4 regions of the Massilia sp. CFBP9012 genome follow, and region 4 is predicted to be linked to each of the others. Evidence: predicted binding sites of a transcription regulator. Region 4 holds the regulator's gene; each other region holds the start of a gene.
The links. The regulator sigma-54, encoded in region 4, starts transcription at its own class of promoters, with help from an activator protein. The targets are predictions, from matches to a motif close to TGGCANGNAANCTGCTTT.
Positions count from the first base shown of each region.

Region 1: a site for sigma-54 is predicted at 6,112-6,129, ahead of SOM61_RS23225 (TorF family putative porin). Genes of this name have one in related genera too.
Region 2: a site for sigma-54 is predicted at 4,806-4,823, ahead of pepA (flocculation-associated PEP-CTERM protein PepA). Genes of this name have one in related genera too.
Region 3: a site for sigma-54 is predicted at 5,253-5,270, ahead of SOM61_RS23100 (PEP-CTERM sorting domain-containing protein). Genes of this name have one in related genera too.

Region 1 covers NZ_JAXCWM010000016.1:113,368-121,153, reverse strand. The annotation lists gene SOM61_RS23255 (M1 family aminopeptidase) at 1-942, shown strand, start outside; gene SOM61_RS23250 (YfeK family protein) at 1,023-1,397, shown strand; gene SOM61_RS23245 (tetratricopeptide repeat protein) at 1,564-2,562, shown strand; gene SOM61_RS23240 (SirB2 family protein) at 2,584-2,964, opposite strand; gene SOM61_RS23235 (adenosylcobalamin-dependent ribonucleoside-diphosphate reductase) at 3,041-5,518, opposite strand; partial or broken gene SOM61_RS23230 (accessory factor UbiK family protein) at 5,710-5,940, opposite strand; gene SOM61_RS23225 (TorF family putative porin) at 6,195-6,929, shown strand; gene glnK (P-II family nitrogen regulator) at 6,949-7,287, shown strand; gene amt (ammonium transporter) at 7,302-7,786, shown strand, end outside.
Region 2 covers NZ_JAXCWM010000003.1:138,419-146,204, reverse strand. The annotation lists gene prsT (XrtA/PEP-CTERM system TPR-repeat protein PrsT) at 1-2,083, shown strand, start outside; gene SOM61_RS05555 (GNAT family N-acetyltransferase) at 2,324-2,923, shown strand; gene SOM61_RS05550 (ThiF family adenylyltransferase) at 2,965-3,843, shown strand; gene pepA (flocculation-associated PEP-CTERM protein PepA) at 3,963-4,763, opposite strand; gene SOM61_RS05540 (class I SAM-dependent methyltransferase) at 4,944-5,609, opposite strand; gene SOM61_RS05535 (GNAT family N-acetyltransferase) at 5,689-6,417, opposite strand; gene SOM61_RS05530 (XrtA/PEP-CTERM system exopolysaccharide export protein) at 6,729-7,334, opposite strand; gene SOM61_RS05525 (S1 family peptidase) at 7,526-7,786, opposite strand, start outside.
Region 3 covers NZ_JAXCWM010000016.1:84,422-92,207, reverse strand. The annotation lists gene mreD (rod shape-determining protein MreD) at 1-164, shown strand, start outside; gene mrdA (penicillin-binding protein 2) at 181-2,166, shown strand; gene rodA (rod shape-determining protein RodA) at 2,170-3,288, shown strand; gene SOM61_RS23105 (septal ring lytic transglycosylase RlpA family protein) at 3,309-4,343, shown strand; gene SOM61_RS23100 (PEP-CTERM sorting domain-containing protein) at 4,430-5,209, opposite strand; gene SOM61_RS23095 (SPOR domain-containing protein) at 5,423-6,160, opposite strand; gene SOM61_RS23090 (type III pantothenate kinase) at 6,154-6,897, opposite strand; gene SOM61_RS23085 (biotin--[acetyl-CoA-carboxylase] ligase) at 6,894-7,658, opposite strand; gene SOM61_RS23080 (SDR family oxidoreductase) at 7,655-7,786, opposite strand, start outside.
Region 4 covers NZ_JAXCWM010000003.1:463,437-471,222, reverse strand. The annotation lists gene SOM61_RS07020 (enoyl-CoA hydratase/isomerase family protein) at 1-585, opposite strand, end outside; gene hpf (ribosome hibernation-promoting factor, HPF/YfiA family) at 699-1,058, opposite strand; gene SOM61_RS07010 (RNA polymerase factor sigma-54) at 1,134-2,612, opposite strand; gene lptB (LPS export ABC transporter ATP-binding protein) at 2,624-3,391, opposite strand; gene lptA (lipopolysaccharide transport periplasmic protein LptA) at 3,388-3,936, opposite strand; gene lptC (LPS export ABC transporter periplasmic protein LptC) at 3,977-4,585, opposite strand; gene SOM61_RS06990 (KdsC family phosphatase) at 4,598-5,152, opposite strand; gene SOM61_RS06985 (KpsF/GutQ family sugar-phosphate isomerase) at 5,152-6,150, opposite strand; gene SOM61_RS06980 (monovalent cation:proton antiporter family protein) at 6,307-7,786, shown strand, end outside.

The DNA of each region.
Region 1 (7,786 bases), on a different contig from region 4:
TACCAGCACAAGCAGGTGCGCATCCTGGAGTTCCCCAACTACCAGGCCTTCGCCCAGTCGTTCGCCAATACCATCCCGTTCTCGGAGTCGATCGGCTTCATCGCCGACCTGCGCGACAAGGAAGACATCGACTACGTGTTCTACGTGACGGCCCACGAGATGGCGCACCAGTGGTGGGGCCACCAGGTCACCGCCGCCAACGTGCAGGGCGCGAGCATGCTGATCGAATCGCTGTCGCAGTACTCGGCGCTGATGGTGATGGAGAAGGAGTACGGACGCCACCAGATGCGCCGCTTCCTGCGCTACGAGCTCGATCGCTACCTGCGCTCGCGCGGCGGCGAGATGATCGAAGAGCTGCCTTTGAATCGCGTGGAAAACCAGGATTACATCCACTACCGCAAGGGCAGCCTGATCTTCTATCGCCTGCGCGACGAGATCGGTGAGCAGGCGCTGAACCGCGCGCTCAAGCGCTTCCTCGAAGACAAGGGCTACCAGGAGTCGCCGTTCACCACCTCGACGGAACTGCTCGACTATATCCGCGCGGAGGCGCCGGCCGACAAGCACGCCCTGATCTCGGACATGTTCGAGAAAATCGTGTTCTACGATAACCGGGTGATGGAAGCGTCAGCGAAGAAGCGCCCGGACGGCCAGTGGGACGTGACGATGAAGCTGCACCTGGCCAAGATGGAAGCCGACGGCAAGGGCAAGGAAACCGCGCGCGCCTACGACGAGCCGGTGGAGATCGGCGTGTTCGCCCGCGCCGCGGGGGCCAAGGAAGCCGACGAAAAAGTGCTGCTCCTCGAAAAGCGGGTGCTGTCCGGCGACAATCCGGTGGTGACGGTCACGGTGAAGGAGCAGCCGTTCGAGGTGGGCGTCGATCCCTACAACAAGATGATCGACCGCGTGTCGCGCGACAACCGCAAGGAGGTCGCTATCGAGTGATCCGCGGCGGGCATGGCGGGGTGGGGCGACACGCAGGCGCCAAACGCGGCATACTGGCGCTTCTTCGTCCTTTGCCGCTCATGATGAAACTTGCTGTCGCTGCCTCCGTGCTCGCCATCCTGCCGCTGCTGTCCCTGGCTGCGCCGGCTCCCGCCGCGCGCCAGGAAATCGCCCACCTGATCGGCTACCTGACCGCATCCGGCTGCAGCTTCCAGCGTAACGGCAGCTGGCACGACGCCGCGCAAGCGGCAAAACACCTCCAGCGCAAGTACGACTACCTGCTCAAGCGCGACCTGGTCGCATCGAGCGAGGATTTCGTCGCGCGCGCCGCCACCGAAAGCAGCCTCAGCGGCAAACCTTACCAGGTCCGCTGCGGCGGCAATGCGCCGGTCGCCAGCGCCGCCTGGCTCAAGGCCGAGCTGGCGAAGTATCGCGGCGCGCGTCCATCGCGCTGAGTTTGCGCATCCGACAGCGCATTCCCGTCGTAGGTATTCCCTCTGCATTGACTCGTACATGGCTTCCGTGTGAGGATTTGCTCTATATTAAATAACAACAATATCTGACCGCGGAAGCGGGACTGGCCGCCACGGAAAAGGCCGGGTCCCGACGAGAGGGAATGCAATGCTGGCTAAGAGCTTGGCATGGTGGGTGCCGGTGTTGCTATTGAGCGTATGGAATGGCGCTGCACATGCTGTCCAGATCGACCCGATTGCACAGCTGGTGCACCAGGCGCGCTTTGGAGAGGCGAGCAGTGCGATCGAGGCCAGGCTTGCGCGCAATGCCACCGACCCGACGGCACTGGCCGCGTCGGTCGACGTGCGCATCGCCCGGGACGAACCGGACGACCTGCCGCAGGCGCGCGCCACGGCCGAACGCTGCGTCCAGGCCAATCCGGACAGCAGTGTCTGCGCCGAGGCGCTGGGGAACGTCATGCTGGCGCAGTCGCGCGCCGGCGGCCTGTTCGCGTTCGTGCGCAATGCGCATGCCACGCGCGACACCCTGGAGCGCGCGATCCGCTTCGATCCGATGAATTACCGCGCCCGCGTGACGCTGATGGGCTTTTATCTGGACGCGCCGTTCTTCCTGGGCGGCAGCGAGGTGCGCGCGCGCGAACTGGCGACCGAAGCGCGGCGCCTCGACCCCGACCTGACCCGCCTGATGCGCGCCCTGTGTGCTTTCGCCGAGGGAAAACTCGACGAGGCCGAGCAGAACATCCTGGCGGCCGACCTGACGCAGTATGAACTGGTGCAGGGCAGCCAGCGCGAGTTGCTGCTGACCCTGGCCAGCGCCCACCTCGACGCCGGCCGCTATGCTCAGAGCGGCCGGCTGTTCGAGGAACTGAGCCGCCGGCTGCCGTCCAGCGAGCATGGACCCTATGGACTGGCGCAGGTGGCGCGCGCCCAGGGACGCCTGGCCGAAGCCGCGCTGCAGCTGGAGAGGGCGGCGGCGATCGCCCCCAGGCCCTATGTCTACAAGACGCTGGGCGAAGTCCATGAAGCGCGCCACGACCGGCCGCGTGCGATCGCGGCCTACCAGGCGGCGCTGGCGGGCGTCCCACCGCTCGCGGGGCGTGAGCGCAAGCAGGTGACGGCGCACCTGTCGCAGTTGAAGCGCCGCTGATGCCGGGCCGGGGGCGGCGTGTCAGGCCGCGATCAGCGGATTCTTGGTGACCGCCACCGCCAGGATGTAGGCGAAGCAGGCCAGTGCGCCGACGAAGGCCAGCGCGCGCACCTGGCGCGTGCGGCCGCGCTTGAGCGCCACCGTGCCCAGGCCGATGTAGGCGACCAGGGCTACCAGCTTGGCCGTCAGCCACGGCGCCTGGCCCGGGTACTGGCTGCTCCACACGGCAAGCCCGATGGCGCTGCCCAGCAGCAGCGTGTCGATCACGTGCGGCGCGATCCTGACCCAGCGCTGCTCCAGGCGCTTCGATTCGGCAAGCATCCACAGGCCGCGGACGAGGAACAGGGCGCCGCTCAACACGGCAAAGGTCATGTGGATGTGCTTGAGGGCGTAGTAACTCATCGTTGAGCCGGGGGTGGTTGCGACCCCGGCAGTATGCCTGAGCCGGCCCCGCGAACGCTTCTTTTCAAAGGACCGGTCAGCCGCACTCGCCGACGTAGTGGCACGACTCGCAGCGCGAACAGCCATCGACCTTGCGCAGCGCCAGCGCGCCGCATTCCGGGCATTTGGCGCCGTTCAGGACGGGCAGCGGCTCGGCCGGCGTCTCGGCCTGCAATTGCGGCCCTGGCGCGGCGTCGTGCATGCGCCGTTCGAAGCCGCGCGCGAGCGCGTCCACCGGCACCTGGTTGCCCTGCTCGTCGAGGAAGCCGCGCCGGGTCAGGATCCGCTGCAGCATGAAGGCGATCGCCGCCACTTCCGAGTCGTGGTACACCGGCACCTGCACGCCATCGTCGCGCACGATGTGGCCGCAGCGCACCGGGCCTTTTTCCCACACCACTTCGCGCATGTCGGCCAGTGCCCGCGCGATCGGGCCGCCGGCCCGCGCCACCATCGACAGCAGCCGCATCGAGGCCGTGATCCACTGGTGGCCGCCGGTGCGCTGGTTGGCCGGCATGAAGAACTCGAAGGGGCGCTCGATCGTGACCCGGCGGCCATCCCACATGCCCTCGGCGCGCAGGAAGCTCACCGTCAGGTAGACGGTCTTGCGGCCTTCGTGGGTCGAGTACTCGACCTTCGAGGTCACCGATTCCAGCTCGCCCAGCGGACGGTGCTCGAAGCGCTTGCGCAGCGGGTCGTCTTCCGATGGGGGCTGCGTTGCAGCCGGCGCGGAGTCTGCCACTGGCGCAGCTGACAACACACTCCCCAGCACCGCGTTCGGCCGATAGGTCGCCAGTCCCTTCAGGCCGGCGCGCCAGGCTTCCAGGTACAGGTCGTGGAAATCGTCGTAGGGATAATCCTCGGGCACGTTGACGGTTTTCGAGATCGCGGTGTCGATGAAGGGCTGGACCGCCTCCACCATGCGCAGGTGGTCCAGCGCGCGCATCTCGAGCGCGGTGACGAAGCTTGAGGGCAAGGGGGCATCGCCATGCAGCTGGCGGTACCGGCGCCAGGCGTGGTCGCACACCTCGTAGCTGCGCGTGCCGCCGTCAGCCGTGCGTTTCCTGCGCTGGTAGGTCCAGGAATAGGGCGGCTCGATGCCGTTCGAGGCATTGTCGGCGAAGGCCAGCGAGATGGTGCCGGTCGGCGCGATCGACAGCAGGTGCGAGTTGCGGATGCCGTGGGTGCGGATACCGTCGCGCAGTTCCTGCGGCAGGCGTTCGACGAACTGCCCGCGCAGGTATTTGTCGGCGTCGAACAGCGGGAACGCGCCTTTGTCGCGCGCCAGTTCGATCGAGGCGGCGTAGGCCGCTTCGCGCAGCTCGGCCGCGATGCGCGCCGCCATGGTCCGGCCTTCGTCGGTGTCGTAGCGCAGCCCCAGCATCGCCAGTGCGCTGCCCAGGCCCAGGAAGCCCAGCCCGATGCGGCGCTTGGCGCGCGCCTCTGCGGCCTGCTGCGGCAGCGGCCATTGGGTGGCGTCCAGCACCAGGTCGAGCATGCGCACCGCGACGCTGGCCACCGCGCGCAGGCGCTCGAGGTCCAGCCGCGCCTCCGGGGTGAATGGCACGTCGACGAAGGCGGTGAGGTTGAGCGAGCCGAGATCGCAGCAGCCATATGGCGGCAGCGGTTGCTCGCCACAGGGATTGGTGGCACGCAGCTCTTCGGCGTACCAGAGATTGTTCTCGGCATTCATGCGGTCGATGAACAGCACGCCCGGCTCGGCGTGGTCGTAGGTCGAGACCATGATGCGTTCCCACAGGTCGCGCGCGCGCAGGCTGCGGTAGACCCACAGGCCGTCGTCCCGGCGGTGGCCGCCGGCGGCCTGGTCCTCGTCGCCCGGCTCGGCCGCGTGCACCAGCGCGCATGCCTCATCCGCCTCGACGGCGCGCATGAAGGCATCGGTCACGCCAACCGAGATATTGAAATTGGTGAGGCGGCCCGTGTCCTTGGCCGCGATGAAGCGTTCGATGTCGGGATGGTCGATGCGCAGCACGCCCATCTGGGCGCCGCGCCGGGCGCCGCTTGACTCCACCGTGCGGCAGGAGGCGTCGAACACTTCCATATACGACACCGGACCGGAAGCGCGCGAGGCGGTGCCGGCGACCTTGCTGCCCAGCGGGCGGATCGCCGAAAAATCGTAGCCGACCCCGCCGCCGCGGCGCATGGTCTCGGCGGCTTCGCTGAGCGCGGTATAGATGCCGGGCAGGCCGTCGCTGGTGCCGGAGATCGAATCGCCGACCGGCTGGACGAAACAGTTGATGAGGGTGGCCGAAAGGCCAAGGCCGGCGGCGGATGCAATCCGGCCGGCGGGAACGAAGCCCTGTTGCTGGGCCCACAGAAAGCGGCGCTCCCACTCGGCGCGCTGCGGTAGCGGCTCGAGGGCGGCCAGGGCGCGTGCGATGCGCCGCTGTACGTCCTCGATCGTGCGCTCGTCGCCGCGCGCGTATTTTTCGCGCAGCACGTCCACCGACACTTCCTGCGCGGGCAGGGTGCCGAGCGGTGATTCTGGTGCATTCATGCCGGTTGCCCTATCCATGAATGCACCCGTCATCAGGGTTTGTTGATCGGCGTATCGCCCGATTTGTCCAGGTTCGGCGGCAGCACGATGGTCGGATCTTCGGGCTGGGCCGGGAACGGGGCCGTGGCCGACGGCGCCGCGCCCGCTGGCGGGGTGGCCGATGCCGACGAGGCGGACGATGCGCCGGATCCCAGGCGGGCCTCGAGTTCGATCACGCGCAGCTCGAGCGCTTCCAGCTTGGCGCGGGTCTTGGCCAGCACCTGGGCCTGGATGTCGAATTCCTCGCGCGTGACCAGGTCGAGCTTGGCGAAGCCCGAAGTCATCGCCGCCTTGACGTTGCGCTCGATGTCTTTGGCCGGGCCACTTTCGAGTGCCTGATTGATCTTGCCTTGCAAATCGCTGAAGAAGTTGCTGTTGTTCATGGTCCCTATCCCTTTCTGCCGGGGTTGTATGCACCAAGGCGGTGCAATACAGCCTGATTTGGTGCGTCGCGCTACACGGCGGACGCCGTTCGCGGTCGATTGTATTGAAGCAAGTCGTATCTGGGGCACGTTTACCAAAAAAACAAGGCCATTTTCATCGCTTTTATGAGCTGGCACACATCCTGCTAAATGAAGGGGGAGATAACGCACGAAAAAAGGATTCCAAACGCAGTAACTGTCCAAGGGGGTTTGTCATGAAGTGCAATGCAAAAATCAACGCAATCAGCCTCGCGATTCTGGCTTTCACCAGCATCCCGGCCATCGCACAGGAACAACCCGCCGAACACCAGGTGAGTTACAACGTAGCACTCACCAGCGACTACCGTTACCGCGGCCTGTCGCAAACCGATTCCGACCCCGCCCTGTCCGGCGGCGTCGACTACGTACACAGCCCAACCGGCTTTTACGTAGGCACCTGGCTCTCCACCATCAAGTGGACGAAGGACCTGGGTGGCGACGGCAATCTTGAATGGGATGTGTATGCCGGCAAGCGTGGCCAGTTGACCGACGAGGTCAGCTACGACGTCGGCGGCCTGTATTACTGGTATCCGGACAACAGCCTGGATCCGAACGCAAATACTTTTGAAATTTACGGCAAGCTCGGCTTCGGTCCTGCGTATATCAAGTATTCGCACTCGACGACCAATCTGTTCGGCACCACCGACAGCAAGCGCAGCGGTTACCTGGACCTGGGCGCCGATATCGACGTCAGCAACGGCTTCCTGCTGAACCTGCAAGTCGGCCGCCAGCGCGTCAAGAACAACAGCCCGGCGTCCTACACGCACTACAAGATCGGCGTGACGAAGGACTTTGGGGTCGCCACCGTGGCCCTGGCCTGGCATAAGGCGAATACCGACGCCTACCTGAGTCCGGAAGGCAAGAACCTGGGCAAGTCAGCCGCTGTGCTGTCCGTGTCAAAAACTTTTTGATAGCAAAAGAGGCAATACCATGAAAATGATTACCGCCATCATCAAGCCCTTCAAGCTCGACGAAGTGCGTGAAGCGCTGTCGGAAATCAACGTGCAAGGCATGACGGTGACCGAAGTGAAGGGTTTCGGTCGCCAGAAGGGTCACACCGAGCTGTACCGTGGCGCCGAGTACGTTGTCGATTTCCTGCCCAAGATCAAGATCGAAGCCGCCGTCGACGATGCCATCGTCGACCAGGTGATCGATGCGATCCAGGGCGCCGCCCGCACCGGCAAGATCGGTGACGGCAAGATCTTCGTGGCCGACCTGACCCAGGTCATCCGTATCCGTACCGGCGAGACCGGCAACGACGCACTGTAAGAAGGAAAGTGTTCATGAAGCATATAACGACAAAAATCCTGACCGCCATGCTGGGCCTGGGCCTGGCCCTCCCGGCCATGGCGGCGCCGTCCATCAACAAAGGGGATACCGCCTGGATGTTCGTTGCCACCCTGCTGGTCATCATGATGGTGATCCCGGGCCTGGCGCTGTTCTACGGCGGCATGGTGCGCGCCAAGAACATGCTGTCGGTGCTGATGCAGGTCATGATGGTGTTCTCCCTGATCATCGTGCTGTGGTGCCTGTACGGCTACTCGCTTGCTTTTACCTCGGGTAACGCCTTCATCGGCGGCTTCGACCGCGCCTTCCTGCAGGGCATCTGGGACCCGGTTGCCGGCACCTTCTCGATGGGCGCGACCTTTACCAAAGAGGTGATGATCCCCGAGTTCATCTTCGTCGCCTTCCAGGGCACCTTCGCCGCCATCACCTGCGCGCTGATCGTCGGCTCGTTCGCCGAGCGCGCACGCTTCGCGGCGGTGCT
Region 2 (7,786 bases), 330 kb from region 4:
GGATCACCGCGGCGCCCACATCGAGAAAGCCTATATCGAGATCGCGCGCGGCAAGTTCGACGCGGCGAAGAAAGAAGTCGAGGCGGCGGAAAAGAACTCGCCGGGCAGCCTGCTGGTGGTGTACACCCGCGCCCTGTATGAATTCTCGCAAGGCAAGCACTCGGCGGCGAAGGATGCGCTGGCCAAGATCCTCAAGGTCGCGCCCAACCATTATCCGAGCATCCTGCTGGCCGGCGCCTCCGAGCTGCAGCTGGGCGGCACCCAGCAAGCCGAGCAGCATCTGCGCAAATACCTGGAAGCCAATCCGAACAACGTCTATGCGCGCAAGCTGCTGGCCCAGGCCCAGCTCAAGAATTCCCAGCCGGCCGATGCCGCCGCCACCCTGGCGCCGGCCCTGAAAGCGGCGCCGCAGGATGCGCAGCTGCTGGCCCTGGCCGGCGAATCGTATATGCAGGTGCGCGACTTCGACAAGGCCAGCAACTACCTGCAGCAGGCCGCCACCCTGGCGCCGGAAGCGGCCGCCGTGCGCACCTCGCTGGGCCTGTCGCGCCTGGCCCAGGGCGACCAGGCGCGCGCGCTGAGCGACCTCGAAATGGCCGCGACGCTCGACCCCAAATCGCTCCAGGCCACCATGGCCCTGGTGCAAACCGAGATGGGCATGAAGCGCTACGACAAGGCGCTGGCCGCCGTCAATGCGCTCGAGAAGCAGCAGCCTGACAGCCCGCAAGTGCAGCAGCTCAAGGGCGCTGTCTACATGGTCCAGGGCAAGAACACGGAGGCGCGCACCGCCTTCGAGAAGGCGCTGTCGCTGCAGCCGAGCTTCCTGCCGGCGGTGACCAACCTGGCGCGCCTGGACGTGCAGGACAAGAAGCCGGACGCCGCCAAGGCCCGCTTCACCGCCTTCCTGGACAAGAACAAGGACAACGTCGAGGCCATGACGGCGCTGGCCGAGCTGGCCACGCTGCAAAAGAACCCGGCCGAGGCCACGAGCTGGTACGAGAAAGCCAGCGCGGCCCAGCCGAGCGCCACCGCGCCTGCGCTCAAGCTCGGCGCGCACTACCTGGCCACCGAACAGGCGCCCAAGGCGCTGGCGCTGGCGCGCAAGCTGCAAACCACGCATCCGACCGATGCCGGCGTGCTGGAACTGCTCGGCCAGTCGCAGGCCGCAAACAAGGACTTCAACGGCGCGCTCGACACCTACAGCAAGCTGGTCAACGTACTGCCGAAGGCGCCCGGCGCCCAGCTCCGCCTGGCCCAGGTGCAATTGGCGCTGAAGAACGAATCCGCGGCCGCCAACCACCTCAAGCGCGCGGTCGACCTCCAGCCCGACTTCGTGCCGGCGCGCCTGATGCAGGTCGAGCTGGCGCTGCGCGGCAAGCGTCCGGACGAGGCGCTGGCGGTGGCGCGCGCGCTGCAGAAGGCGGCGCCCAAGGCGCCGGTCGGCCACGTCGTCGAAGGCGACGTGTTGATGTCGCAGCAAAAATTCGCCCAGGCCGAGCAGTCCTATGAAAAAGGCCTGTCCCTGGCGCGCTCGTCGGAACTGACGGTCAAGGTGATGCAGGCCATGCAGGCCGGCGGCAAGAGCAAGGAAGCGCTGGCGCGCGGCCAGGCCTGGCTCGCCGCCCAGCCGGACGACGTGCGCGTCTCGCTGCTGGTGGCCGAACTGAACCTGTCAGCCAAGGATTACAAGGGCGCCATCGCCAAACTCGAGAACGCGCAGAAGCGCGCTCCCGAGCATCCGCTGGTGCTGAACAACCTGGCCTGGGCCTACCAGCAGGTGAAGGATCCGCGCGCGCTGGCGACCGCCGAGAAGGCCTACAAGCTGGCCGGCGACAGCCCGGGCGTGATGGACACCCTGGGCTGGGTGCTGGTGGAGCAAGGCGACACCGCGCGCGGCCTGCCACTGCTGCAGAAGGCCAGCAGCCAGGCGCCGAACTCGATGGAGATCCGCTACCACCTGGCCCAAGCCCTGCACAAGAGCGGCGACAAGGCCGGCGCACGCCGCGAGCTCGACAAGCTGCTGGCGTCGGGCACGCCGTTCGCCCACGCCGACGAGGCGCGCGCGCTGCTCAAATCGCTGTAAGCGGGGCGTTCGCCGCGGGGCCTTGCCGGGCTCCGCGGCGAACCCGCCGGCGCGTCACCGCCCCCGTCAATAAAGGCACGCTGCGGGCACGCCAGGGATGCGCAGCCTCATCCTATCGAACGCTGGATTTATTAATGTCGCGATAAGATAACGTTCTCCTAAATGAGGATGTTTATCGTGGACGACGATTCGTACGGAATCCGGCTTACCGATACTTCGGACGGTCGTAACACGGCCAGTATGCTGATCAACAGGATGTATGCCTGGCGCGGCTACACCGGAGATCACCAGCCCAGCAGCGACCCCAACCGCATCACCCTGACCGCCACCGACAAGGGCGACGTGGTCGGCACGCTCAGCATCGGCATCGACTCCGAGGTCGGCCTGATGGCCGACGAAATCTTCAAGGACGAACTCGACGCCCACCGCGGGCGCGGCGCGAAATTGTGCGAGTTCACCAAGTTCGCCTTCGACCCTTCGGTGCGCTCCAAGACGGCGCTGGCCAATGTGTTCCACCTGGCCGTGATCTACGCGCGCGACATGCATGGCTGCACCGACATCGTGATCGAGGTCAATCCGCGCCATCGGCGCTTCTACGAACGCATGCTGGGCTTTCGCAAGGAAGGTGAACTCAAGGTCAATCCGCGGGTCGATGCGCCGGCCTACCTGCTGCGCGTGAACCTGGTCTTCGTCACCGAACAGATCGCCCTGTTCGGCGGCAGCTACGCCGCCGAGGGCGAGACCGAGGAGCGCTCGTTCTATCCATATTTCTTTTCCCCACGCGAAGAGCGTGGCATTATCAATCGCCTGTTGCGCATGGATGAATCGCATCCGGCATGAGGGCCGGCGCCCTTGTTCCCCACTTCTTTCCTGAACCGTCAATGAATAAACCGTTCAACTACGAACAGGCGTTCTCGCGCAATATCGGCTGGGTCACGCCGGCCGAACAACAACAGCTGCGCGGCAAGCGCGTCGCCATTGCGGGCGGCGGCGGCGTCGGCGGCGTCCACCTGCTGACCCTGGCGCGCCTGGGCATCACGCGCTTCCACATCGCCGATTTCGACAGCTTCGACATCGCCAACTTCAACCGGCAAGTCGGCGCCATGATGTCGACTGTCGGCCAGCCCAAGGCCGAGGTGCTGGCGCGCATGGCGCGCGACATCAACCCCGAGATCGAGATCGCCATCTTCCCCGACGGCGTCCACAAGGACAACCTGGACGCCTTCCTGGACGGCGTCGACCTGTACGTCGACGCGCTCGATTTCTTCGCCTTCGATGCGCGCCAGCAGACCTTCGCCGCCTGCGCCCGGCGCGGCATCCCGGCCACCACCGGGGCGCCGCTGGGGATGGGCGCGGCCCTGCTCAACTTCATGCCGGGCAAGATGACCTTCGAAGAGTATTTCGGCTGGGGCGACCTGCCGGAGCAAGAGAAGGCGATCCGCTTCGTGGTCGGCCTGGCGCCCGCCGGCCTGCACCGGCCCTACCTGGTGGTGCCGGAATCGGTCAACCTGGCCGAGCAGCGCGGCCCATCGACCTTCATGGCTTGCCAGCTGTGCGCCGGCATCTGCGCCACCGAGGCGCTCAAGATCCTGTTGCAACGCGGCGACGTGCTGGCCGCGCCCTGGGGCATGCAGTTCGACGCCTACCGCAACAAGCTCAAGCGCACCTGGCGCCCGGGCGGCAACCGCCATCCGATCCAGCAGCTGATGCTGGCGATCGGACGGCGCCAGTTCGCGCGCATGGCGGCGGCCGGACGCTGAAGCACGCCGGCGCCGCGCCGGCCTCGTGAACGCCCGACGTCAAAAAGCCACTGCCGGATCGCTCCGGCAGTGGCTTTTTACCTTGCAGCGCTGGGCCTGCGACGCAGGCCCGTGCGTACTTAGGCGGCTTTCTTGTTGCGGCGACGGGCGGCGTACAGGCCCAGCATGCCCAGGCCCAGCAGGCCGACCGATGCAGGCTCAGGCACTTCGGCCACGTTGCTGAAGACCACGTCCAGCGAACCGTTGATTTCCTGGGTGCCGACCGGGTCGAAGTTGTTCAGCTGGCCCGACTGGAACGACAGGTCGTAGAACGGGTTTGGCGAGGTGAAGAACTGGGTACCGAAACCGGCCAGGGCGAAGCTCGAGCTGGCGCCGAAGCTGCCGCAGTTGATGCCGCTAGGACCGCAGGTCGGCAGGGTTGGGTCGAGCACGCCGAAGCCCGACAGTGGATCGCCTTCGGCCAGCAGCAGGTCGTCGTCGCTGTTGCCAACGGAGACCGGCGTGGCGCCGCTGCCTGGCATGGTGAAGGTCGAGTCCAGGTTGGCGTCCAGGTACATTCCCAGGCGGCCGCTGCCTTCGTCGAAGCGGAACACGTTCTTGCCGCCTTCGAAGGCGAAGGTGCCCGACGCGGTGTACAGGGCATACAGACCATAGTCGTTGTTCAGGCCGGTGCGGTTGACCGGGGTGGTGCCGCCGTTGGTGACGAATTGGCCGGCGTTCCACACCAGCGACACGTTGAAGGTGCCGTCGGTGTTGAAGGTGGCGATCTCGTTGTAGTTACCGGTGATCTTGTCGGCGGTGAACGAGCGGCCGTCGTATTCTACGGTGAACGGGTTGAAGTTATCAGCGTGGGCGGCGGCGCCGAACATCGAGGTAGCAGCGATTGCGCAAGCGATAATGGTCTTCGAAACTGCTTTCATCTTGGATCTCCTGGTTGTAGGGTTCGTACTAACAACCTCTATCTAGCAACCATCGTGCCAGCTAATCAGTTTCCTTTTAAATCAAACACTTAGATGGTTGTTTCGTAATAGAAATTATAACACTGTAAAAGATCCCGACACCCACATTTAAGAATTTCTCGCGCAGCTGTGGGTCTCGTCCTACAGGGGTTTCCGGAGCACCACATTCCAGGTGTTTCCGGAGGTGAATTCGCTGGCGATCTCGTAGCCCGCCGCCAGCACCTTGGCGCGCAGCTCTTCCACGTGGAAGGGGCTGTACAGGATGCCCTTGCGGATGCCCCAGTCATTGATCTTCTGCGCCGCCCAGCGCAGCGGGGCGAAGCCTGACGGATACAGCAGCACGTTGGCGGCCAGGGTCCCGCCCGGCTTGAGCACGCGCAGGATGTCGCGCAGGGCGCCATCGACGGTCGGAAAGCAGTGGATCGAGTTGGCGATATTGGCGGTGTCGAAGCGGTTGTCGGCGAACGGCAGCTGGGCCGCGTCGGCATGCTGCACCTCGACCAGTGGATTGCCGGCGAAGCGGCGCCTGGCGCCGGCCAGCATCGAGGGCGCATAGTCGATCCCGGTTACCTTGACCGGCGCGAGCTTGCGGCGGCGGCGCCAGTTCAGGACCATCTCGAGCAGGGTGCCGGTGCCGCATGCCACTTCCAGGTGATCCGGTCCGAAATTGGGCCCGAAGAAGCGCATCTGGGTGCCGATCGTGCTGTTGTAGGCGAAGGTGAGAATGAAAAAGCCGCGCAGGTCGTACCACCACGGTTCGGATGAATAGGCTTCGGCGATTTCATCCCTGGTCTTACCGGTCGTCATGGAGCGTCCTCATTGGATTGAAGTGAAGCGAGAAATATAGGGCGTTAATGACCTGCGGGCAAGCGCGGATCGATGCGGCTCAGCCCAGCTGGCGCAGGCGGTTGACGATGCCCGCCTCTTCGCGCGGCGAAAAGAACCACGGGAACAGCGAGCGCTCGCCCACCGCCTTGTCCTGCATGCCGCCCCATTTCTCCACTTGCTCGGTGCCGAAGGCGGTGTCGACGCGCAGCAGGACCGCCGGCGCCTGCACCCGCGGATTGGGGCGCGACTCGCACACGGTCTGGAAGCCGAGCATGGCTTCGTAGAAACGGCGATGGCGCGGATTGACTTCGATGAAGATGTCGCGGCAGCCGTTCAGGTCGCGCGCATAGATCAGGGCCACGTGGAATAGCGAGGCCAGCACCGCCTTGGACTTGACCGCCGGGTCGACCGCGAGCTTGGTGATCTCGCACACCCGGCCGTTGCCGCGGCGCACGTCGATGCAATCCTTGAACACCTGGTCGGCCAGCAGGCCAATGTCGGAATCCAGGCCCAGGCTCAGCGTGCCGAACACCTGGCCGTGGTCGGATGCCGTCAGCGTGATCCGGTTGGGATCGCTATGCACCTGGTGGTTGCCGCTATAGCCGCGCCAGGAATACATCTTACTGATGAGCATGCTCGCGGAATTACGCTGGGAATCGATGTCGGCTGCGCGAATGCCGAACACGCGCTCATTGATGGCGACGTCGATAATGCTGGGCATGCTGGAAGCAGCCGCATCGTCGCCGCCCGGACCGGCGCAGAAGGCCGGCGCTATTGTCTCGATCATGGTCTTTCTCCAGGCAGGACCGGCGCCTCTTGCGCCCGTAGCAATCCTGATCATCATAGCATCGGAAATTACAATTTATCAATTGTATTAACAAAAAGTATTTGCCGTTTTGACATTTATAACGCAGACCCAATACCGCGACGATAGCAGTTTACGCAGGCTCTGCGGCGCGCACGGACAAGAAGATGCGTAGATCACGGCCGCATGGCAGCCGGAATACTGGAAAACAGGAAGGGAGCGGCGACTAGCCGCGTCGGCAAGATTGCCGGCGCAAGAGACCGGCTGCAAAGCCGGTCTTGCAGGGGAAGGGCTTAGAAGAAGCTTTCCGGGATCACCAGGATATCGCCAGGACGCATCATGATGTTCGCCGAGATATCGCCGTCATTGATCAGGTCGTCAAGGCGGACATTGATTTTTTCCTGCTTGCCTTCGACGGTGCGCACGATGCTGGCCTTGTTGCCCGAGGCGAATTCAGTCACGCCGCCGACCGCGATCAACACATCCATCAGCGACATTTCGCGGCGATATGGCAATGCCTGCGGACGGGCGGCCTGGCCGATCACGCGGATCTGCTCGTTGAAGTTGCCGACAAAATTGGTCACGACCACGGTGACCACCGGCTGCTGGATGAACTGGGCGAGGGCCTGTTCGATGTCGCGCGCCAGCTGGGTCGAGGTCTTGCCGGCGGCAGGGAGGTCTTCAACCAGCGGGGTCGTGATCTTGCCGTCAGGACGGACCGGCACCGACATCGACACTTCCGGATTACGCCAGACAATGATGTTGACGGCATCGCCAGGCCCGATCAGGTAGTCCGGGTTGACCGGCGCCAGCGCGGCGGTGCTGGGTGGCACCGGGGTGGAACAGCCGCCCAGCAGGAGCATGCAAGCGGCGGCGCCGGCTGCCAACAGATTCTTCATGGTTTTCGTCATCATCGCGTTCATCCCCTCGCGCCTTACCTGTCCCATGGACTAGTGTTTGGCGTGAATCAAAAATTGTTATTTCGCCATCATGGCCCGCGCTATTGTAGCGCAGACGGCCGCGTCGGCAAGCCGTGCACAATTGAAATCTTTTATCTTGCCGCAAGTAGTTACATCGCCATCGGATGGCGCTAGCGATCCAGCAGTTCCTGCACGTGCCGCACCGGGATGGCATACGTGATCCCGCTTGGGGCCGAGATCGCGGACTCCTTCAAGCCTTTCACGAATACCATATTGATCACGCCCAGCACCATGCCGGTCTCCGGATCGTACAGTGGCGAGCCGCTGTTGCCGGGATAGGCTGTACCGTCGAGCTGGTAGATACTGAACGGGCTGCGCTGCAGCCGGGCCGCCGCGCGCGCGTCGAGCCGGCGCGCGTTGAGCGAAGGCTG
Region 3 (7,786 bases), on a different contig from region 4:
AGGCCATCCAGCTGGTCGTGCACATGGCGGTCTCCGGCCGTTTCCCCGGCCTGCTGCCGTTCGTCGAGAGCGTGGTGGCGGTGCTCCTGTGGCCGGTGATCACCTGGCTGCTGCTGGCGCCGCAGCGGCGCGCCGTCGACCGCGACCATACCCGCCCGATCTGACGAGGTTTTTTCGAGAATGACCGAGTTCAAGGACAGCGACCGCGAGATCCACCAGTTCCGGATGCGCCTCACGGCGCTGGTGGCGCTCGTCTTCATCTGCTTCGGCCTGCTGGTCGCGCGCGTGGTCTGGCTGCAGGTGCTGCACCACGACCAGTACGCGGCGCAGGCCGAGGACAACCGCATCGCGCTGGTGCCGATCGTGCCCAACCGGGGCCTGATCGTGGACCGCAATGGTGTGGTCCTGGCGCGCAACTATTCCGCCTACACGCTCGAGATAACGCCGTCGAAGCTGCAGGCCGACATGGAATCGGTGATCGACGAGCTGGCCAAGCTGGTGGCGATCGATGCGCGCGACCGGCGCCGCTTCAAGCGCCTGCGCGAAGAGTCGCGCAGCTTCGCCAGCGTGCCGCTGCGCACCCGCCTGACCGACGACGAAGTGGCGCGCTTTACCGCCCAGCGTTTCCGCTTTCCCGGCGTCGAGGTGCAGGCGCGCCTGTTTCGCCAGTATCCGATGGGCGAGGTGGCCTCGCACGTGATCGGCTACATCGGCCGCATCAACGCCAAGGAAGCCGCCACGATCGAAGAGGGCGACGACGCCGCCAACTACAACGGCACTGACCACATCGGCAAGGAAGGCGTCGAGAAGCGCTACGAGCGCCAACTGCACGGCGTCACGGGCTACGAGCAGGTGGAGCGCTCGGCCGGCGGCCGCGCGATCCGCACGCTCAAGCGCACGGCGCCGGTCCCGGGCAGCAATCTGATCCTGTCGATCGACATCGAGCTGCAGAAGATCGCCGAGGAAGCCTTCGGCGACCATCGCGGCGCGCTGGTGGCGATCGAACCGTCGACCGGCGACGTGTTGGCCTACGTTTCGCGGCCCGGCTTCGATCCGAACCTGTTCGTCGACGGCATCGACTACCAGAGCTGGAACGAGTTGAACACCTCGCTCGACCGGCCGCTGATGAACCGTCCGCTGTCGGGCACCTATCCGCCCGGTTCGACCTTCAAGCCCTTCATGTCGCTGGCGGCGCTCGAGATGGGCTACCGCCGTCCTCAGGACGCGATCCGCGACCCCGGTTTCTTCATGCTGGGCGGGCACCGCTTCAACGACGACAAGCCGGGCGGCCACGGCATCGTCAATATGTACCACTCGATCGCCCACTCCTGCGACACCTATTACTACCAGCTGGGTAACGAGATGGGGATCGACAACATCTCCAAGTTCATGCGCGAATTCGGTTTCGGCCAGCCGACCGGGATCGACCTCGATCATGAAAAAGTCGGCGTGCTGCCGTCGAAGGAATGGAAGGCCGAGCGCTTCAAGCGCAACCGCGCGGCCCAGAAATGGGTGGGCGGCGACACCATCTCGATCTCGATCGGGCAGGGCTTCAACCACTACACCATGCTGCAGCTGGCGCATGCGACCGCGATCCTGGCCAATGACGGCGTGGTGATGAAGCCGCACCTGGTCAAGATGGTCGAGGACGGCATCACCCGCGAGCGCACCCTGACGGTGCCCAAGGAAACCCGGCGCCTGGCGATGAAGCAGGAGCACCTCGACTTCATCAAGGATGCGATGGCCGGCGTGATGCGCGAAGGCACCGGACAACGCGCCTTCTCCACCGCCGCGTACACCTCGGCCGGCAAGACCGGCACCGCGCAGGTGATCGGCCTGCGCGGCAAGAAGTACGACGCCAATGCAATCGACGAACGCCATCGCGACAACGCGCTGTTTACCGCCTTCGCGCCGGTCGAGCAGCCGCGCATCGCGCTGGCGATGGTGGTCGAGAATGCCGGCTTCGGCGGTGTCGTGGCAGCGCCGATCGCACGCAAGGTGCTCGATTACGCGCTTCTCGGCAAGCGTCCGGCGCCACCGCCGGAACCGAAGGAAGGCGCTCGTCCCGTCACCGTCAAGAAGGCTGCGCCGGCCGCCGCGCCAGCCCCGGCCCCGGCCCCGATTGTCGCCGCCGCGGCCCCCACCGCCACCACCCGAACCGAATAAGCCATGGCCCATATTCCAGAACGGCGCTCGCTGCGCCGCCGCCTGCGCCCGTACTTCATGGTGTTCGACCTGCCGCTGACCCTGATCCTGGCGATGCTGGTGACGATCAGCATGGTCACCATGATGTCGGCCGGCGCCGATTTCCCTGACCGGGTCGAGCACCAGATCCGCAACTTCCTGCTGTCGTTCGCGGTGATGTGGGTGGCCGCGAACATCGCGCCGCAAAACCTGATGCGGCTGGCGGTGCCGGTTTACGCGATCGGCGTGGCCCTGCTGGTCGCGGTCGCGATGTTCGGCCTGATCAAGAAGGGCGCGCAGCGCTGGCTGCACATCGGCGTCATCGACATCCAGCCGTCCGAGATCATGAAGATCGGCGTGCCGCTGATGCTGGCCTGGTACTTCCAGACCCGGGCCCAGGTCGCCGGCTGGCGGCACTACATCGTGGCCGCCGTGATCCTGATGATCCCGGTCGCCCTCATCATGGAGCAGCCCGACCTCGGCACCTCGCTGCTGGTCGCATCGTCGGGCCTGTACGTGATCTTCCTGGCCGGCCTGTCGTGGAAGGCGATCGCCGCGGTGACGGTGAGCGTCCTGGCCTTCCTGCCGATCGGCTGGTCGATGATGCACGACTACCAGCGCCAGCGGGTGATGACCCTGATCGATCCGACCTCCGACCCGCTGGGCAAGGGCTTCCACATCATCCAGTCGATCATTGCGATCGGCTCCGGCGGCATGGCCGGCAAGGGCTATATGCAGGGAACCCAGGGCTATCTGGAATTCGTGCCGGAACGCACCACCGACTTCGTGTTCTCGGTGTATTCCGAGGAATTCGGCCTGATCGGCAACCTGTTCCTGCTGTTCGTTTACCTGCTCCTGATCGGACGCGGCCTGATGATCGCGGCCAATGCGCCGAACACCTTCGGCCGCCTGCTGGCCGGCTCGATTGCGATGATTTTCTTTACTTATGCCTTCGTCAATATGGGCATGGTCTCAGGGATATTGCCTGTCGTGGGGGTGCCGCTACCCTTCATGAGTTATGGCGGTACGGCCTTTATCACGCTCGGCCTTGGCGCCGGCATATTGATGAGTATTCAAAGACATCGTAAACTGGTACAGACTTAGACTCTGATAAAGGACAGCCAATGGGCGTTCGTACAAGCTTCCTGGCGGTCATACCGGTTGCCATTTTAGTATCGGCGTGCAGCAGCACGGGAGAGCACAAAAAGCTCAATCCTTTCCCCTGGCCACATAAACCAAGCGCCAAGCATGGCAAGGCGCCGCAGCTGCCGGCCGCCAGGTCGGGCCGCGGCGGCTATTACAAGGACGACGGCCCGGGCGACAACATCCCCGACGGCCTGCTCGACGTGCCGGACGCCGTGGTCAAGGCCGAGCCGTTCAACAAGTGGACCAGCCGTCCCTACACGGTGCTGGGCAGGACCTATACGCCGCTGGGAAATGACGTGCCGTATAGCGCACGTGGCGTCAGCACCTGGTATGGCGTCAAGTTCCACGGCCAGCGCACGGCGTCCGGCGAACTGTACGATATGTACAAGATGACGGCCGCGCATCCGACCCTGCCAATTCCGTCCTATGTGCGCGTGACCAGCCTCGATACCGGTAATTCGGTGGTGGTGCGCATCAACGACCGCGGTCCCTTCCACGCCAGCCGCATCATCGACGTCTCGTATACGGCGGCGCTCAAGCTCGGCCTGCTGGGCAAGGGTAGTCACGAAGTCGAGATCGAGCGCCTGTTCCCGGGCGATCCGATCGTCCCGCCGGCGCAGATCGCGGCGGTGCGCCGCGAAGTCGCATCGATCGCGCAGTCGGCGCCGCCCGAGATCGAGGCGCTGATGCTCGAAGATCGTATCCATTCCGACAGCGCGGCGCTGGTGAGGCAGGCCGAGCCGGCTGCTTCCGAGCCGGCATCAGCTTCTGTCCCTGCGGGCGCCGGCCGCTATTTCATCCAGTTCGGCGCCTATGGCCGGGCCGGCACCGCCGAGGCGATGGGCGAAAAGATCACCAATGCCGGCGTCGAGCTGGGCAAGCTGGAGGTGGTGAAGGTGGGTTCCCTGAACCGCCTGTATGGCGGCCCCTATGCCAGCCGCGCCGAAGCGCTGGAAGCCATGCGCGCGCTGCCGGCCAGCCTCGGCTTCAAGCCGATCGTGGTCCAGCGCTGATCCGGCCGGCTTTGCCATCCAGAAAATCCAAGCACCATTGAAAATGGCCGGCGAACCGGCCATTTCCTGAAGCGGAAAAGAACCGCTTATGCCTGGGCGGCGTTGCGGCGACGGCGCAGGAAGCCGATCGCGGCCAGGCCGGCGCCTGCCAGCAGGACGCTCGATGGCTCAGGCACTTCGCCCGGCTCTTCGACTGGATCTTCGACCTTGGTGTAGTCCAGCACGAGGCTGCTGCCGGTCAGCAGCAGGTCGCCGACGACTTTCAGGCTCAGGCTCAGGTCACCGTTGTTGAACAGCTGGTTGATCAGGTCCCGGTCATTGATGGTGCCGGTGATCGAGAAGCCGCCCGTGTAATCCTGGGTCACGATGGTGGTTTTGGTCTTCACGTCCGACTTGTAATAATCGCACCAGAACAGGAAGCAGTCCTTGCCGTCGACGACGCGCTGGGATTTCGTACCGCCGTTTTCGCTCTTCTCGTTGTATTCGGTCGCGCCGCTGCCGAGCACCAGGTCGCCGAACGACAGTTGTGCGGTTTCTTGTTTGCTGGTCTTGGTGATCGTATGGCCGACATCGACCGTGCGCAGGTAGGCACCGAGGGAGTTCGACCACTTATAGTTGCCAGCGTGATAGCTGGTCTGCTTCGGGTCGCTCGTCTTGAAGGTGCCGCCGTTGTCGAGGAAGGCGAACGAGAACGTCAGGCTGTTCAATTCATACTTGCCTTCGAGGTTCGATTTGAAGACGGTATCGTAGGTCTTGCCCGACAGGTTGGTGCCGAACGAGCCGTCCAGGTTGATGGTTTCGGCCGAGGCCGAGGTCGAGAATGCGCAGGTGACGGCGAGCAGTGCGGCGATGATGGTCTGTTTCATGGAGATCCCCTTGGAATTAAATTTTAACAACACACTTTGACTTAGAGCAAATTGCGTGCCAGAAACATAAGTGTCTGTTTTAATTACAGTTATTTTCTATGGGAAATTTTTATGTAAAGAAATTCGACATCTATGCGGGAGTGGCCGGATGGCGAGTTGCCGAAAAAAAAACGCACCACAGGTGCGCTTCCAGGCGAGCGGATGACGACGCCGTCAGTCGCAGTCTCGCAGCCCCGCATTCGGATAGTCGTCGGCGATGCCGGCCAGCCTGGCGCGCAGCGGCGGTTCGATCGCCCGGTACTGGTAGCCCGCGCGCATGACCTGCGGCCCGCGCGGCAAGATCTGCACGCCGCGCACGCCCTGGCGCTGCAGCTGTGCCACCAGCTTCTGGGCCGCGCTGTCGGTCTTGAACACGCCCAGCGAAATCGCCCAGCGCAGCGGCGAGTCGCCCTGCATGATGTAAAAATTCTCGACACCACTTTCCTTGAGCTCGGCCGCGCGGCGCTGCGCGCCTTCACGGCCGCCGTTCGGCGGCAGGTAGACCAGGCGGCTGGTCACTTCCTGGAAGGGGATCTCGACCCGTGACTGGCGCGCCGCGATGTCCAGGCTCGCGACCCGCGCTTCGAAACGGCGGGCGTCGGCCGCGCTGAAAGGTCCGGTCTGGACGCAGGCAACCAGGTTGGCCGCGACGGCAACCGGCGCCGCCGGCGTCGGCGTTGGCGGCGTCGGGGCAGCCTCCTGCGTGGCCTCTTCGGCTTCTTCCTGCTCGGCCTGGTCCAGCGCACGCTTGGCCTCGACCGCCGTCAGCTGCGTGATGCGTTCGGGCGCCAGCTGGTTCTTCAGCCGCGCCGGCTCGCGCTCGCCGGCCCCGGGCTGGCCGAGCACACCCTGGCCATAGGCCAGTAGCGCCGCGTTCGCGGCCAGCAGCGCCCAGAATACGAATTTCAGCAAGGCGTTCCCCCTTTCGTCGATGCGGCCGCCGCCTGCAGGCCGACCAGCACGATATTATCGACCAGAAGGTGCGCGATCTTGAGCGCCGGCGCGATATGCGGCGCCGCGCCGCCCGAGACGATGCAGGCAGTGGCCCGGTGGCCGGCCACCGCACGTTCGATCGCGCCGGCCTGGGCCGACAGCACGCCAGAGAGAATCGCGTCGTTGGTATTGTCGCCAAACAGGGCGGGCAGGGCGCCCGGCGCCACCTGCGGCAGCTGTGCCGTATTGCTGGCCAGGCTGGACGCCATCAGGGCCAGGCCGGGAAGAATCATGCCGCCCAGGAACAAGCCATCGGCGCTGACCGCGTCGATCGTGGTCGCGGTGCCGCAGGTGGCGACGATCAGGTCCTGGCCGGGCGCCAGTGCGCGTGCGCCGATGGCGGCGGCGAAGCGGTCGCAGCCCAGCCGGCCCGGCTCGCGGTAGCCGTTGCGCAGGCCGGCGCGCTCAAAAGTGGAGGCGAACCATTCGACCTCGATCCCCTCCGGCAGCAGGGCCGCGATGCGCGTGGCCAGCTGCGGACCGGCCACGTTCGACACCAGCGCGCGAGTCACGCCGGCCAGCGCCCACTCGGCTGCCGCTTCATCGAGCCCGGCGTGCAGCACGGCGCCGTGAAAGCGCCACATGCCGAGGGCGCTCGCATCGTCGGCCAGCGCCCACTTGACGCGGGTATTACCCGCATCGACCAGCAGCATCATGTCTTCACCCGCAGCGACACGTCGCCGGCCATCACGGTGATCCGGCCCTCGGCCGTGTCGAGCAGCAGGCGGCCGCTGTCGTCGACGCCGGCGGCGCGGCCCTCGTGCCGCACCGTGCCCTGGTCGAGCAAGACCACGGTTTCTCCCTGCCATGCGTGGCGCAGGTTCCAGCGCGCGGCGAAGGCCGCGAAGCCGCGTGTGGAAAATTCCGTCAGCGCCGCGGCCAGGCCGTCGAGCAGGGTCGCCATCAGGACATCGCGCTCCATGCGCGCCAGCCAGGGCACACCGGCGGCGCTGCGGCCCAGCTGCGCTTCCATCTCGTCCGGCATCAGGAGATTCAGGCCGATGCCGATCACGGTCCAGGTGCCGCCGCCCGGCGCGGACTGGGTCTCGACCAGGATGCCGGCCAGCTTGTCGCCATCCTTGAGCAGGTCGTTCGGCCATTTCAGCTGGACCTGCTGGCCCAGGCCAGCGAGGGTCTCGGCCAGCGCCACGCCGATCGCCAGCGGCAGGCCGGTAAGAAGCTGCGGGCCGCCGTCGAATTTCCATGCCAGCGAAAAGGTCAGCGAACCTTCGGGCGAAGACAGCCAGCTGCGGCCGGCGCGGCCACGGCCGGCGCTCTGATGTTCGGCCACCAGCAGCAATGGTGCAGGCAGCAGGGCGGCGCGCGCCAGCAGGTCGGCATTGGTGGAGCCGGTCTGCGCCACGACTTCGACCGCCACGCCGGCCTTCGACAGCGCGCGGATGCCGTCGGCGTTCATGCTTCCCCCTGGGGTTGTTTGGTCGGCGCGCGCGCGAACAGGCGGTCGAACACGAAGTTGGGCAGCAGGCGCAGCAGCTTGGCGACCGCGCCCATCTGCCAGGGCAATACACGGTAGCTGTCGCCGCG
Region 4 (7,786 bases):
CTCGGCGCCTGGCACGAACACGTCGGCCAGGCCGATATACAGCGCGTCGGCGGCGCCGATCGTCAGCCCGGTCAGGCCCAGGTAGTTGCCGAGCTGCCCCGGCGCATGCGACAGAAAGTGGCTGCCGCCGACGTCCGGGAACAGGCCGATGTTCACCTCGGGCATGGCCATTTTCGTGCGCTCGGTCACGATGCGCAGGCCGCAGTCCGGGCCGCCCTGGGCGATGCCCATGCCGCCGCCCATCACGACGCCATCCATGATGGCGATGTAAGGCTTTGGATAGAAATGGATCAGGTGATTCAGCGCGTATTCTTCGGTGAAGAAATCCTCGAGCAGCGCGCTGCCGCCCATCGGCGTCGCATGGCCGACCTCATGGAAGAAACGGATGTCGCCGCCCGCGCACAAGGCCTTCTCGCTGCTGCTGGTCAGTACGACCGCCTCGACCTGCCCGTCATGCTGCCAGGCGCGCAGCACCGCGGTCAGCGCGCGCACCATCTCGAGCGACAGCGAATTGAGCGCCTTCGGGCGGTCCAGGGTGATGATGCCGGTGCGGTTGGCGATGCGGGTCAGGACGTGGTCGGTCATGGGGTGATCAGTGGTCGGTAAAACCGTATCTTACCCCGCCGGATTGGATGTGCCACAGATGCAAAAAGGGCGTCCCCTCAGACGCCCTTAGCTAGTGTGAGCCCTGCGCCTGATCAGGCGACAGCAGCGTCTTCGCCGTCGATTTCCGGCATGCGTTTGATCGAAGTACGGCTATGGTCTTTCAGTTGCTGCTTGTGTTTGAGGATCTGTCGGTCCAGCTTATCCATCAGCGTATCGATCGCGGCGTACAGGTCTTGTGCGACGCTGGCCACGTGCAGGGTCTTTCCCGACACCTGGACGTTGATCTCTGCTTTTTGCCTTTTTTCTTTTTCAGTGAGGTTGTCGACGGCCAGGAAGACGTGGGTGTCGATCACCTGGTCGAAATGGCGAATGATGCGCTCGAGCTTATTCTGAACGTATTCACGGATGGCGGGGGTTACTTCGAGATGATGGCCACTGATTGTGAGGTTCATACACACTCCTTTGAAAATGTTGCACCGTGTGGACCACAGGAACGCGACAAGGCACGATGTCTGTGGACGGCGCAGTTACAAGGACTTGCGGAGGCTTACAGGGGGTATCTTGAGGGCTTCACGGTATTTTGCAACCGTGCGGCGCGCGATGACCATGCCTTGTTCCCCGAGCATCTCCGCGATCTTGCTGTCGGATAAAGGGTTCCTAGGGTCTTCTGCTCCTGTCAATTGTGCAATGAGCGCACGGATTGCCGTCGAGGATGCTTCGCCTCCCGCCTCGGTGGCAACGTGGCTGCCGAAGAAATACTTCAACTCAAACATGCCGTGCGGGGTCAGCATGTATTTCTGCGTTGTGACACGAGAAATTGTGCTCTCGTGTAGGCCTAGTGTATCAGCTATCTCACGTAAAACAAGGGGCCGCATGGCAACCGCGCCATGGGAGAAAAAATTGCGCTGGCGCTCGACGATCGCCTCCGCCACACGCAGGATGGTGTCGAAACGCTGGCGCATATTCTTGATGAGCCACTTCGCTTCCTGCATCTGCGCGCCCATCTGCGCCTCGCTCTTGCCCTGCTTGAGCATGCTGGCGTACAGGCTGTTGACGCGCAGGCGCGGCATCACGTCCGGGTTCAGGGTGACCGCCCAGCCGCTCTTGGAACGGCGCACGATCACGTCCGGCACCACATAGTCCGACACGTTCGAAGCGAACGCCGCGCCCGGATGCGGATTGCATTGGCGCACCACGGCCTGCACCTCGCGCAAGTCTTCGTCGTCGCAGTCGAGCGCTTTTTTCAGCTTGCTGTATTCGCGCTGGGCGAACCAGCTCAGGTAACCCTCGACGATGGTCAGGGCCATGCGCCGCGTCACCATCGGCACGCCCGGCATGCGCCGGATCTGCAGCGCCAGGCACTCGGCCGCGCTGCGCGCGCCGACGCCCACCGGGTCCATGCTCTGCACCAGCGCCAGCGCGCAACGCAGCTCTTCGATCTCGATGTCGAGTTCTTCGGGCAGCCTTGCATGGATCTCGTCGAGCGGTTCTTCGAGGTAGCCGTTGTCGTCCAGCGCATCGATCACCAGCTCGGCCAGCGCGCGGTCGCGCGCCGACAGGGTGGCTTCGCGCACCTGCTCCATCAGGTGTTCGCGCAGGGTGATGGCGCAGGCTTCCAGCTGCGGGCGGCCGTCCTCGTCCTCGCCACCGCCGCCTGAAGATGGCGCGCCACCTTCGCTCCAGTCGGCGTCGCTGCGCTCGTTGTCGGCGCCGCCCTCGAAACCCTCGCCCTCCTGCGCCGGCGCATCCTGGCCCTCGGCCTGCTGGCCGGGCGCCGGCGGCGCTTCGCCACTGGCGGGCGCATTGTTGATGGCGCCGTCGGCCAGCAAACGCACCGAATGGTCGAGCGGGTCGTCGAGCCGCTCGAGCAAGGGGTTATCGCCCAGTATCTGCTCGATCTCCTGGTGCAGTTCGAGCGTCGACAGTTGCAGCAACCGGATCGACTGCTGCAGTTGCGGCGTAAGCGCGAGGTGCTGCGAAGTGCGAAGTTGCAGGGACTGTTTCATCTAGGCGTCGCTCACATGCGGAAGTGTTCACCCAGGTACACGCGGCGCACCGACTCGTCCGCGATGATGTCGTCAGGGCGGCCGGAGGCAAGCACCGCGCCCTGGTTGATGATGTAGGCGCGGTCGCAGATGCCGAGCGTCTCGCGCACGTTGTGGTCGGTGATCAGGACACCGATCCGGCGCTCCTTCAGGAAGCGCACGATGCGCTGGATCTCGATCACGGCGATCGGGTCGACGCCGGCGAACGGTTCGTCGAGCAGCACGAAGCGCGGATTGGTCGCCAGCGCGCGCGCGATCTCCACGCGGCGGCGCTCGCCGCCCGACAGCGACAGCGCCGGGTTCTCGCGCAGCTTCTCGATCTGCAGGTCGGCCAGCAAGGTGTCGAGGCGCTCGTTGATCTGGTCTTTCGACAGCGGCTTGCCGTTGTCCTTCTGCAGCTCGAGCACGGCGCGGATGTTATCTTCCACCGTCAGCTTGCGGAATACCGAGGCCTCTTGCGGCAGGTAGGACAGGCCCAATACGGCGCGGCGGTGGATCGGCAGGCTGGTGATGTCGGTGCCGTTGATGTCGATCGAGCCGGCGTCCGACGGCACCAGGCCGACGATCATGTAGAACGACGTGGTCTTGCCGGCGCCGTTCGGGCCCAGCAAGCCGACCACTTCACCGCACTCGACCTGCAGCGACACGTCGCGCACCACCAGGCGCTTGCCATAGCTCTTCTGCAGGCCCTTGACGACCAGGGTGCTGCAATCGCCCAGATCCATCGGGATTGCCGTCATTGCGCTCCTCCGGCGGGGGTGCGCTTGGGCGAGAGGATCAGGGTGCCGCGGCCGCCGCCAACCTTGCTCTGGCCGCTGACGTCGTTGCGCACGGTGGCCACTTCCTTGCGGCTGTCATACGAGATGAAAGGGCCGGTGACCTGGTTGCTCAGTTGATCGTTTTCCAGTTCCTTGATGAGGGCATTCGAGTACAGGCGCACCAGCTCGGCGCGCTCGTCGTACTCGATGCGCTCGGCCTGGCCCTCGACCCACAGGTTGGGGCCGCCGTCGCGCTTCTGGCGGAACGTGGTGAGCTTGCCGTTGTTGGCGGTGAGTGTCACCGTCATATAGCCTTCGGGCGTTTCCCTGACCACGGCGCGGTCGGCCTTGAGCAACAGCGTACCGCGGGTGAGGATCACGTTACCGGTCAGGGTGCGCACACCGTTGACCCCGTCGAGATCGGCGGAATCGTATTCGACCTGCGCGGGTTTGAGCGAGTCGGCACGTTCGGCGGCTGCCGTCAGCGACAGCAGGGAAAGGAGTACGGCGGCAAATATATTTTTCATGATAAGGAATGCTGGTCCTGGGTTATCGCGCGGCGCAGGCTTACTGGCGCGGTCGTGGCGGATAGACGATCTGGCCGCGGCTGGACATGTGCACTTGCTGGGTGGCGTTGTTGGCGACCATGCCGGTGCCTTTCACGCTCGATGCCCCAAGCTGCAGGTCAACCGGGAGGTCGGTCTTGACGATTTCTTCGTCGGGGAGCACGGTCAGCGCCTGGCTACGCAAGTGCAAGGACTCGCTCTGCGCCGTCTTCGGGCGCTGCAGGTCGACGTCGCCCATCAGTTCGACCCGGTGCTCTTCGTGGAACACCTGGGCTTTCTTGGCGACCACCGTCATCGGCGGGCGGCCCGGCTCGACGCCGCGCAGCAGCGGCTGGTCGACGTGCGAGACGTCGCCGAGCGGGATGTGGGCCAGGTGCTTGCCCGACAATACATAGCTCGGCTGGCCATTCTCGGTCATGCGCACGAACGAGAAATTCTCGACGATGTAGTCCGGTTCGTCCGGCGGCCCGCCCAGCTGGGCGTCGATGTCGGACGCCTGCATCAGTTGCAGCAGCCAGAAGCTGCCGAAGGCGAAGAAGGTGCCGATCACGATCATCGCCAGGAGATTCCAGCGATGCGCGGTACGCTTGTTTTGGACGATGGTGGCCATGGTGCGTGGCCTTTAGGCGAAGTACGGCGCGAGCGCCTGGTCGTAGGTGCCCTGGGCGCGCATCACGAGGTCGCACACCTCGCGCACCGCGCCGCGGCCCCCGCCATTCTTGGTGACGTAGTGCGCGCGGTGCTGCACCTCGGGGTGGCCGGACGGCACCGCGACGGCGAAGCCGACGCGCGCGAACAGCGGCAGGTCGATCACGTCGTCGCCGATGTAGCCGCACTGCTCGGCCGTAAAGCCGGTGCTTTCCAACAGCTTGGCGAAGCCGATGCGCTTGTCGTGGATGCCCTGGTGGACGTGCGAGATGCCCAGATCGGCCGCGCGCTTGACGACGATCGGCGACAGGCGCGCGCTGATGATCGCGGTCTGGACACCGGTCTTGTTCAACAGCTGGATGCCCAGGCCGTCGAGCACGTTGAAGGTCTTGGTGACTTCGCCTTCCGGGCCGTAGGTCAGGCTGCCGTCGGTCAGCACGCCGTCGACGTCGAAGATCATGACCTTGATGCGGGCCGCGCGTTCCATATGGGCCAACGGCGTAATGGCTGGGATAAACGTGTCGCTCATCAGATCACCTTTGCGCGGGTCAGGTCGTGGATGTGCAGCGCGCCGACCAGGCGGTCGTCGTCATCGACCACCAGCATCTGGTTGATGCGGAATTCTTCCATCACGGCGACGGCGTCGACCGCCAGCTGCTCGGGGCGCACGCGGCGCGGGTTGGCGTGCATCACGTCGCGGATCTGGATGTCCGAGAAGTCGTGCATGCGTTCGATCACGCGACGCAAGTCGCCGTCGGTGAACACGCCGACCGGACGGCCTTCGGCGTCGACGATGGCGGTCATGCCGAGGCCCTTGCGGGTCACTTCGAGCAGCGCTTCGACCAGCGAGGTTTCGGGGCTCACGCTCGGCACCGCGTCGCCGCTGCGCATCACGTCGCGCACATGGGTCAGGAGGCGCCGGCCCAGCGCGCCGCCCGGATGCGACAGCGCGAAGTCTTGTTCACGGAAGCCGCGCGCGTCGAGCAGCGCCACGGCCAGCGCATCGCCCATCGCGAGGGTCACGGTGGTGCTGGTGGTCGGCGCCAGGTTGAGCGGGCAGGCTTCCTTGTCCACCGCGATGTCCAGGTGCACGTCGGCCAGCTTGGCCAGGCGCGAGGCTGGTTTACCGGTCATGGCGATCACGCGCGCGCCCAGGCGCTTCACGGCCGGCAGGATGTCCAGGATCTCGGACGATTCGCCCGAATTGGAGATCGCGATCACGACATCATTTTTGGTGACCATGCCCAGGTCGCCGTGCGCGGCTTCGCCCGGGTGCATGAAGAAGGCCGGGGTGCCGGTGGACGCCAGGGTGGCGGCGATCTTGCGGCCGATGTGGCCCGACTTGCCCATCCCGGACACGACCACGCGGCCGTCGCAGGCCATGATCAGCTGCGCGGCGTTCACGAAACTGTCGTCGTCGCCCAGGCGCGCCTGCAGCGCGCGGATGGCGTCCGCTTCGATCGACAGCGTTTCGCGACCCAGGTCCAGGACGCGCCGGGCCAGGGTTTCGTCAAAACTTTTCGGCATTATTTTTTCATCGGTTACACTCATTTTGGAAGTATAAACGAATTGGGAAAGCAAAAAACTTGCCAGTCGTAACAAACGATAACAAGCGACCGCCGCACCACACCTGGCTAGTGCCATAAGATCAACACTTTTGCTGTTTATCCCAGCTTCGCATCAATGCATTCCGGCCTCGAACTCACCCTCCTCCTTCTGGGCTGCGCCGTCCTGGGCGTGGTCGTCTTCCGTAGCCTGCAACTGCCGCCGATGCTCGGCTACCTCGCCGTCGGTGTCCTGATCGGCCCCCACGCCCTGGCCCTGGCCGAAGACAGTCCCACCACCCACGCGCTGGGCGAGTTCGGGGTGGTGTTCCTGATGTTCTCGATCGGCCTGGAGTTCTCGCTCGGGCAGCTGCGCTCGATGCGGCGCATCGTGTTCGGGCTGGGCCTGGCCCAGGTGGTGTCGACGATCGCGGCCGCGATGGGGATCGGGCTGCTGGCGGCCTGGTTCCTGCCCGGCATTGCCCTCGGCTGGCAGGCCGCCTTCGCGCTGGGCGGCGCGCTGGCGATGTCCTCGACCGCCATCGTCGTCAAGCTGCTCACCGAGCGGCTGGAGCTCGAAAGCGAGCATGGGCGGCGCATCGTCGGCATCCTGCTGTTCCAGGACCTGGCGGTGGTGCCGCTCTTGATCATGATCCCGGCGCTGGCGCGCGATCCGGAAGACCTGGCGATCACCCTTGGCGTGGAAGCGCTCAAGGCGGCGCTGGTGCTGGCCCTGCTGCTGTTCTTCGGCCAGAAGCTGATGGGCCGCTGGTTCACCATCGTCGCCAAGCGCCGCTCGCAAGAGCTGTTCATGCTCAATCTGTTATTGGTGACCCTGGGCGCGGCCTGGATCACCGAGCAGGCCGGCCTGTCGCTGGCCCTCGGCGCCTTCGTGGCCGGCATGCTGATCTCCGAGACGCCCTACAAGCATCAGGTGGAAGAAGACATCAAGCCGTTCCGCGACGTGCTGCTCGGGCTGTTCTTCATCACGATCGGCATGCTGCTCGACCTGCGGATGGTGATCGAGCACTGGCGGCTGGTGCTGCTGTTGCTCGCGCTGCCGGTGCTGCTCAAGTTCGGCCTGATCGCCCTGCTCGCGCGCGCCTTCGGGGCATCGCCCGGCACGGCGATGCGCACCGGCCTGGCGCTGGCCCAGGCGGGCGAATTCAGCTTCGTGCTGCTCAATCACGCTTCCGGCTCGAAGCTGGTCGATCCGTTCGTGATGCAGCTGGTTTTGGCCTCGATGGTGCTGTCGATGCTGCTCGCCCCCTTCGTCATCGCCAATATGGACCGGATCGCGATGAAGCTCGCGGCCAACGAGTGGATGACGCAGTCGCTGCAGCTGACCCAGCTCGCCACGCGCACCATGAAGACCCAGAATCACGTGGTCATCGCCGGCTTCGGGCGCAGCGGCCAGAGCCTGGCGACCCTGCTCAAGGAAGAGGCGCTGCCCTGGCACGCGCTGGACCTGGATCCGGAGCGGGTGCAAGAGGCGCGGGCGGCCGGCGCCACCGTCTCGTACGGCGACGCGGCGCGCCGCGAAAGCCTGATCGCGGCCGGCATCCACCGCGCCAGCGCGCTGGTGATCACCTTCGCCGACACGCGCCAGGCCCTGAAGG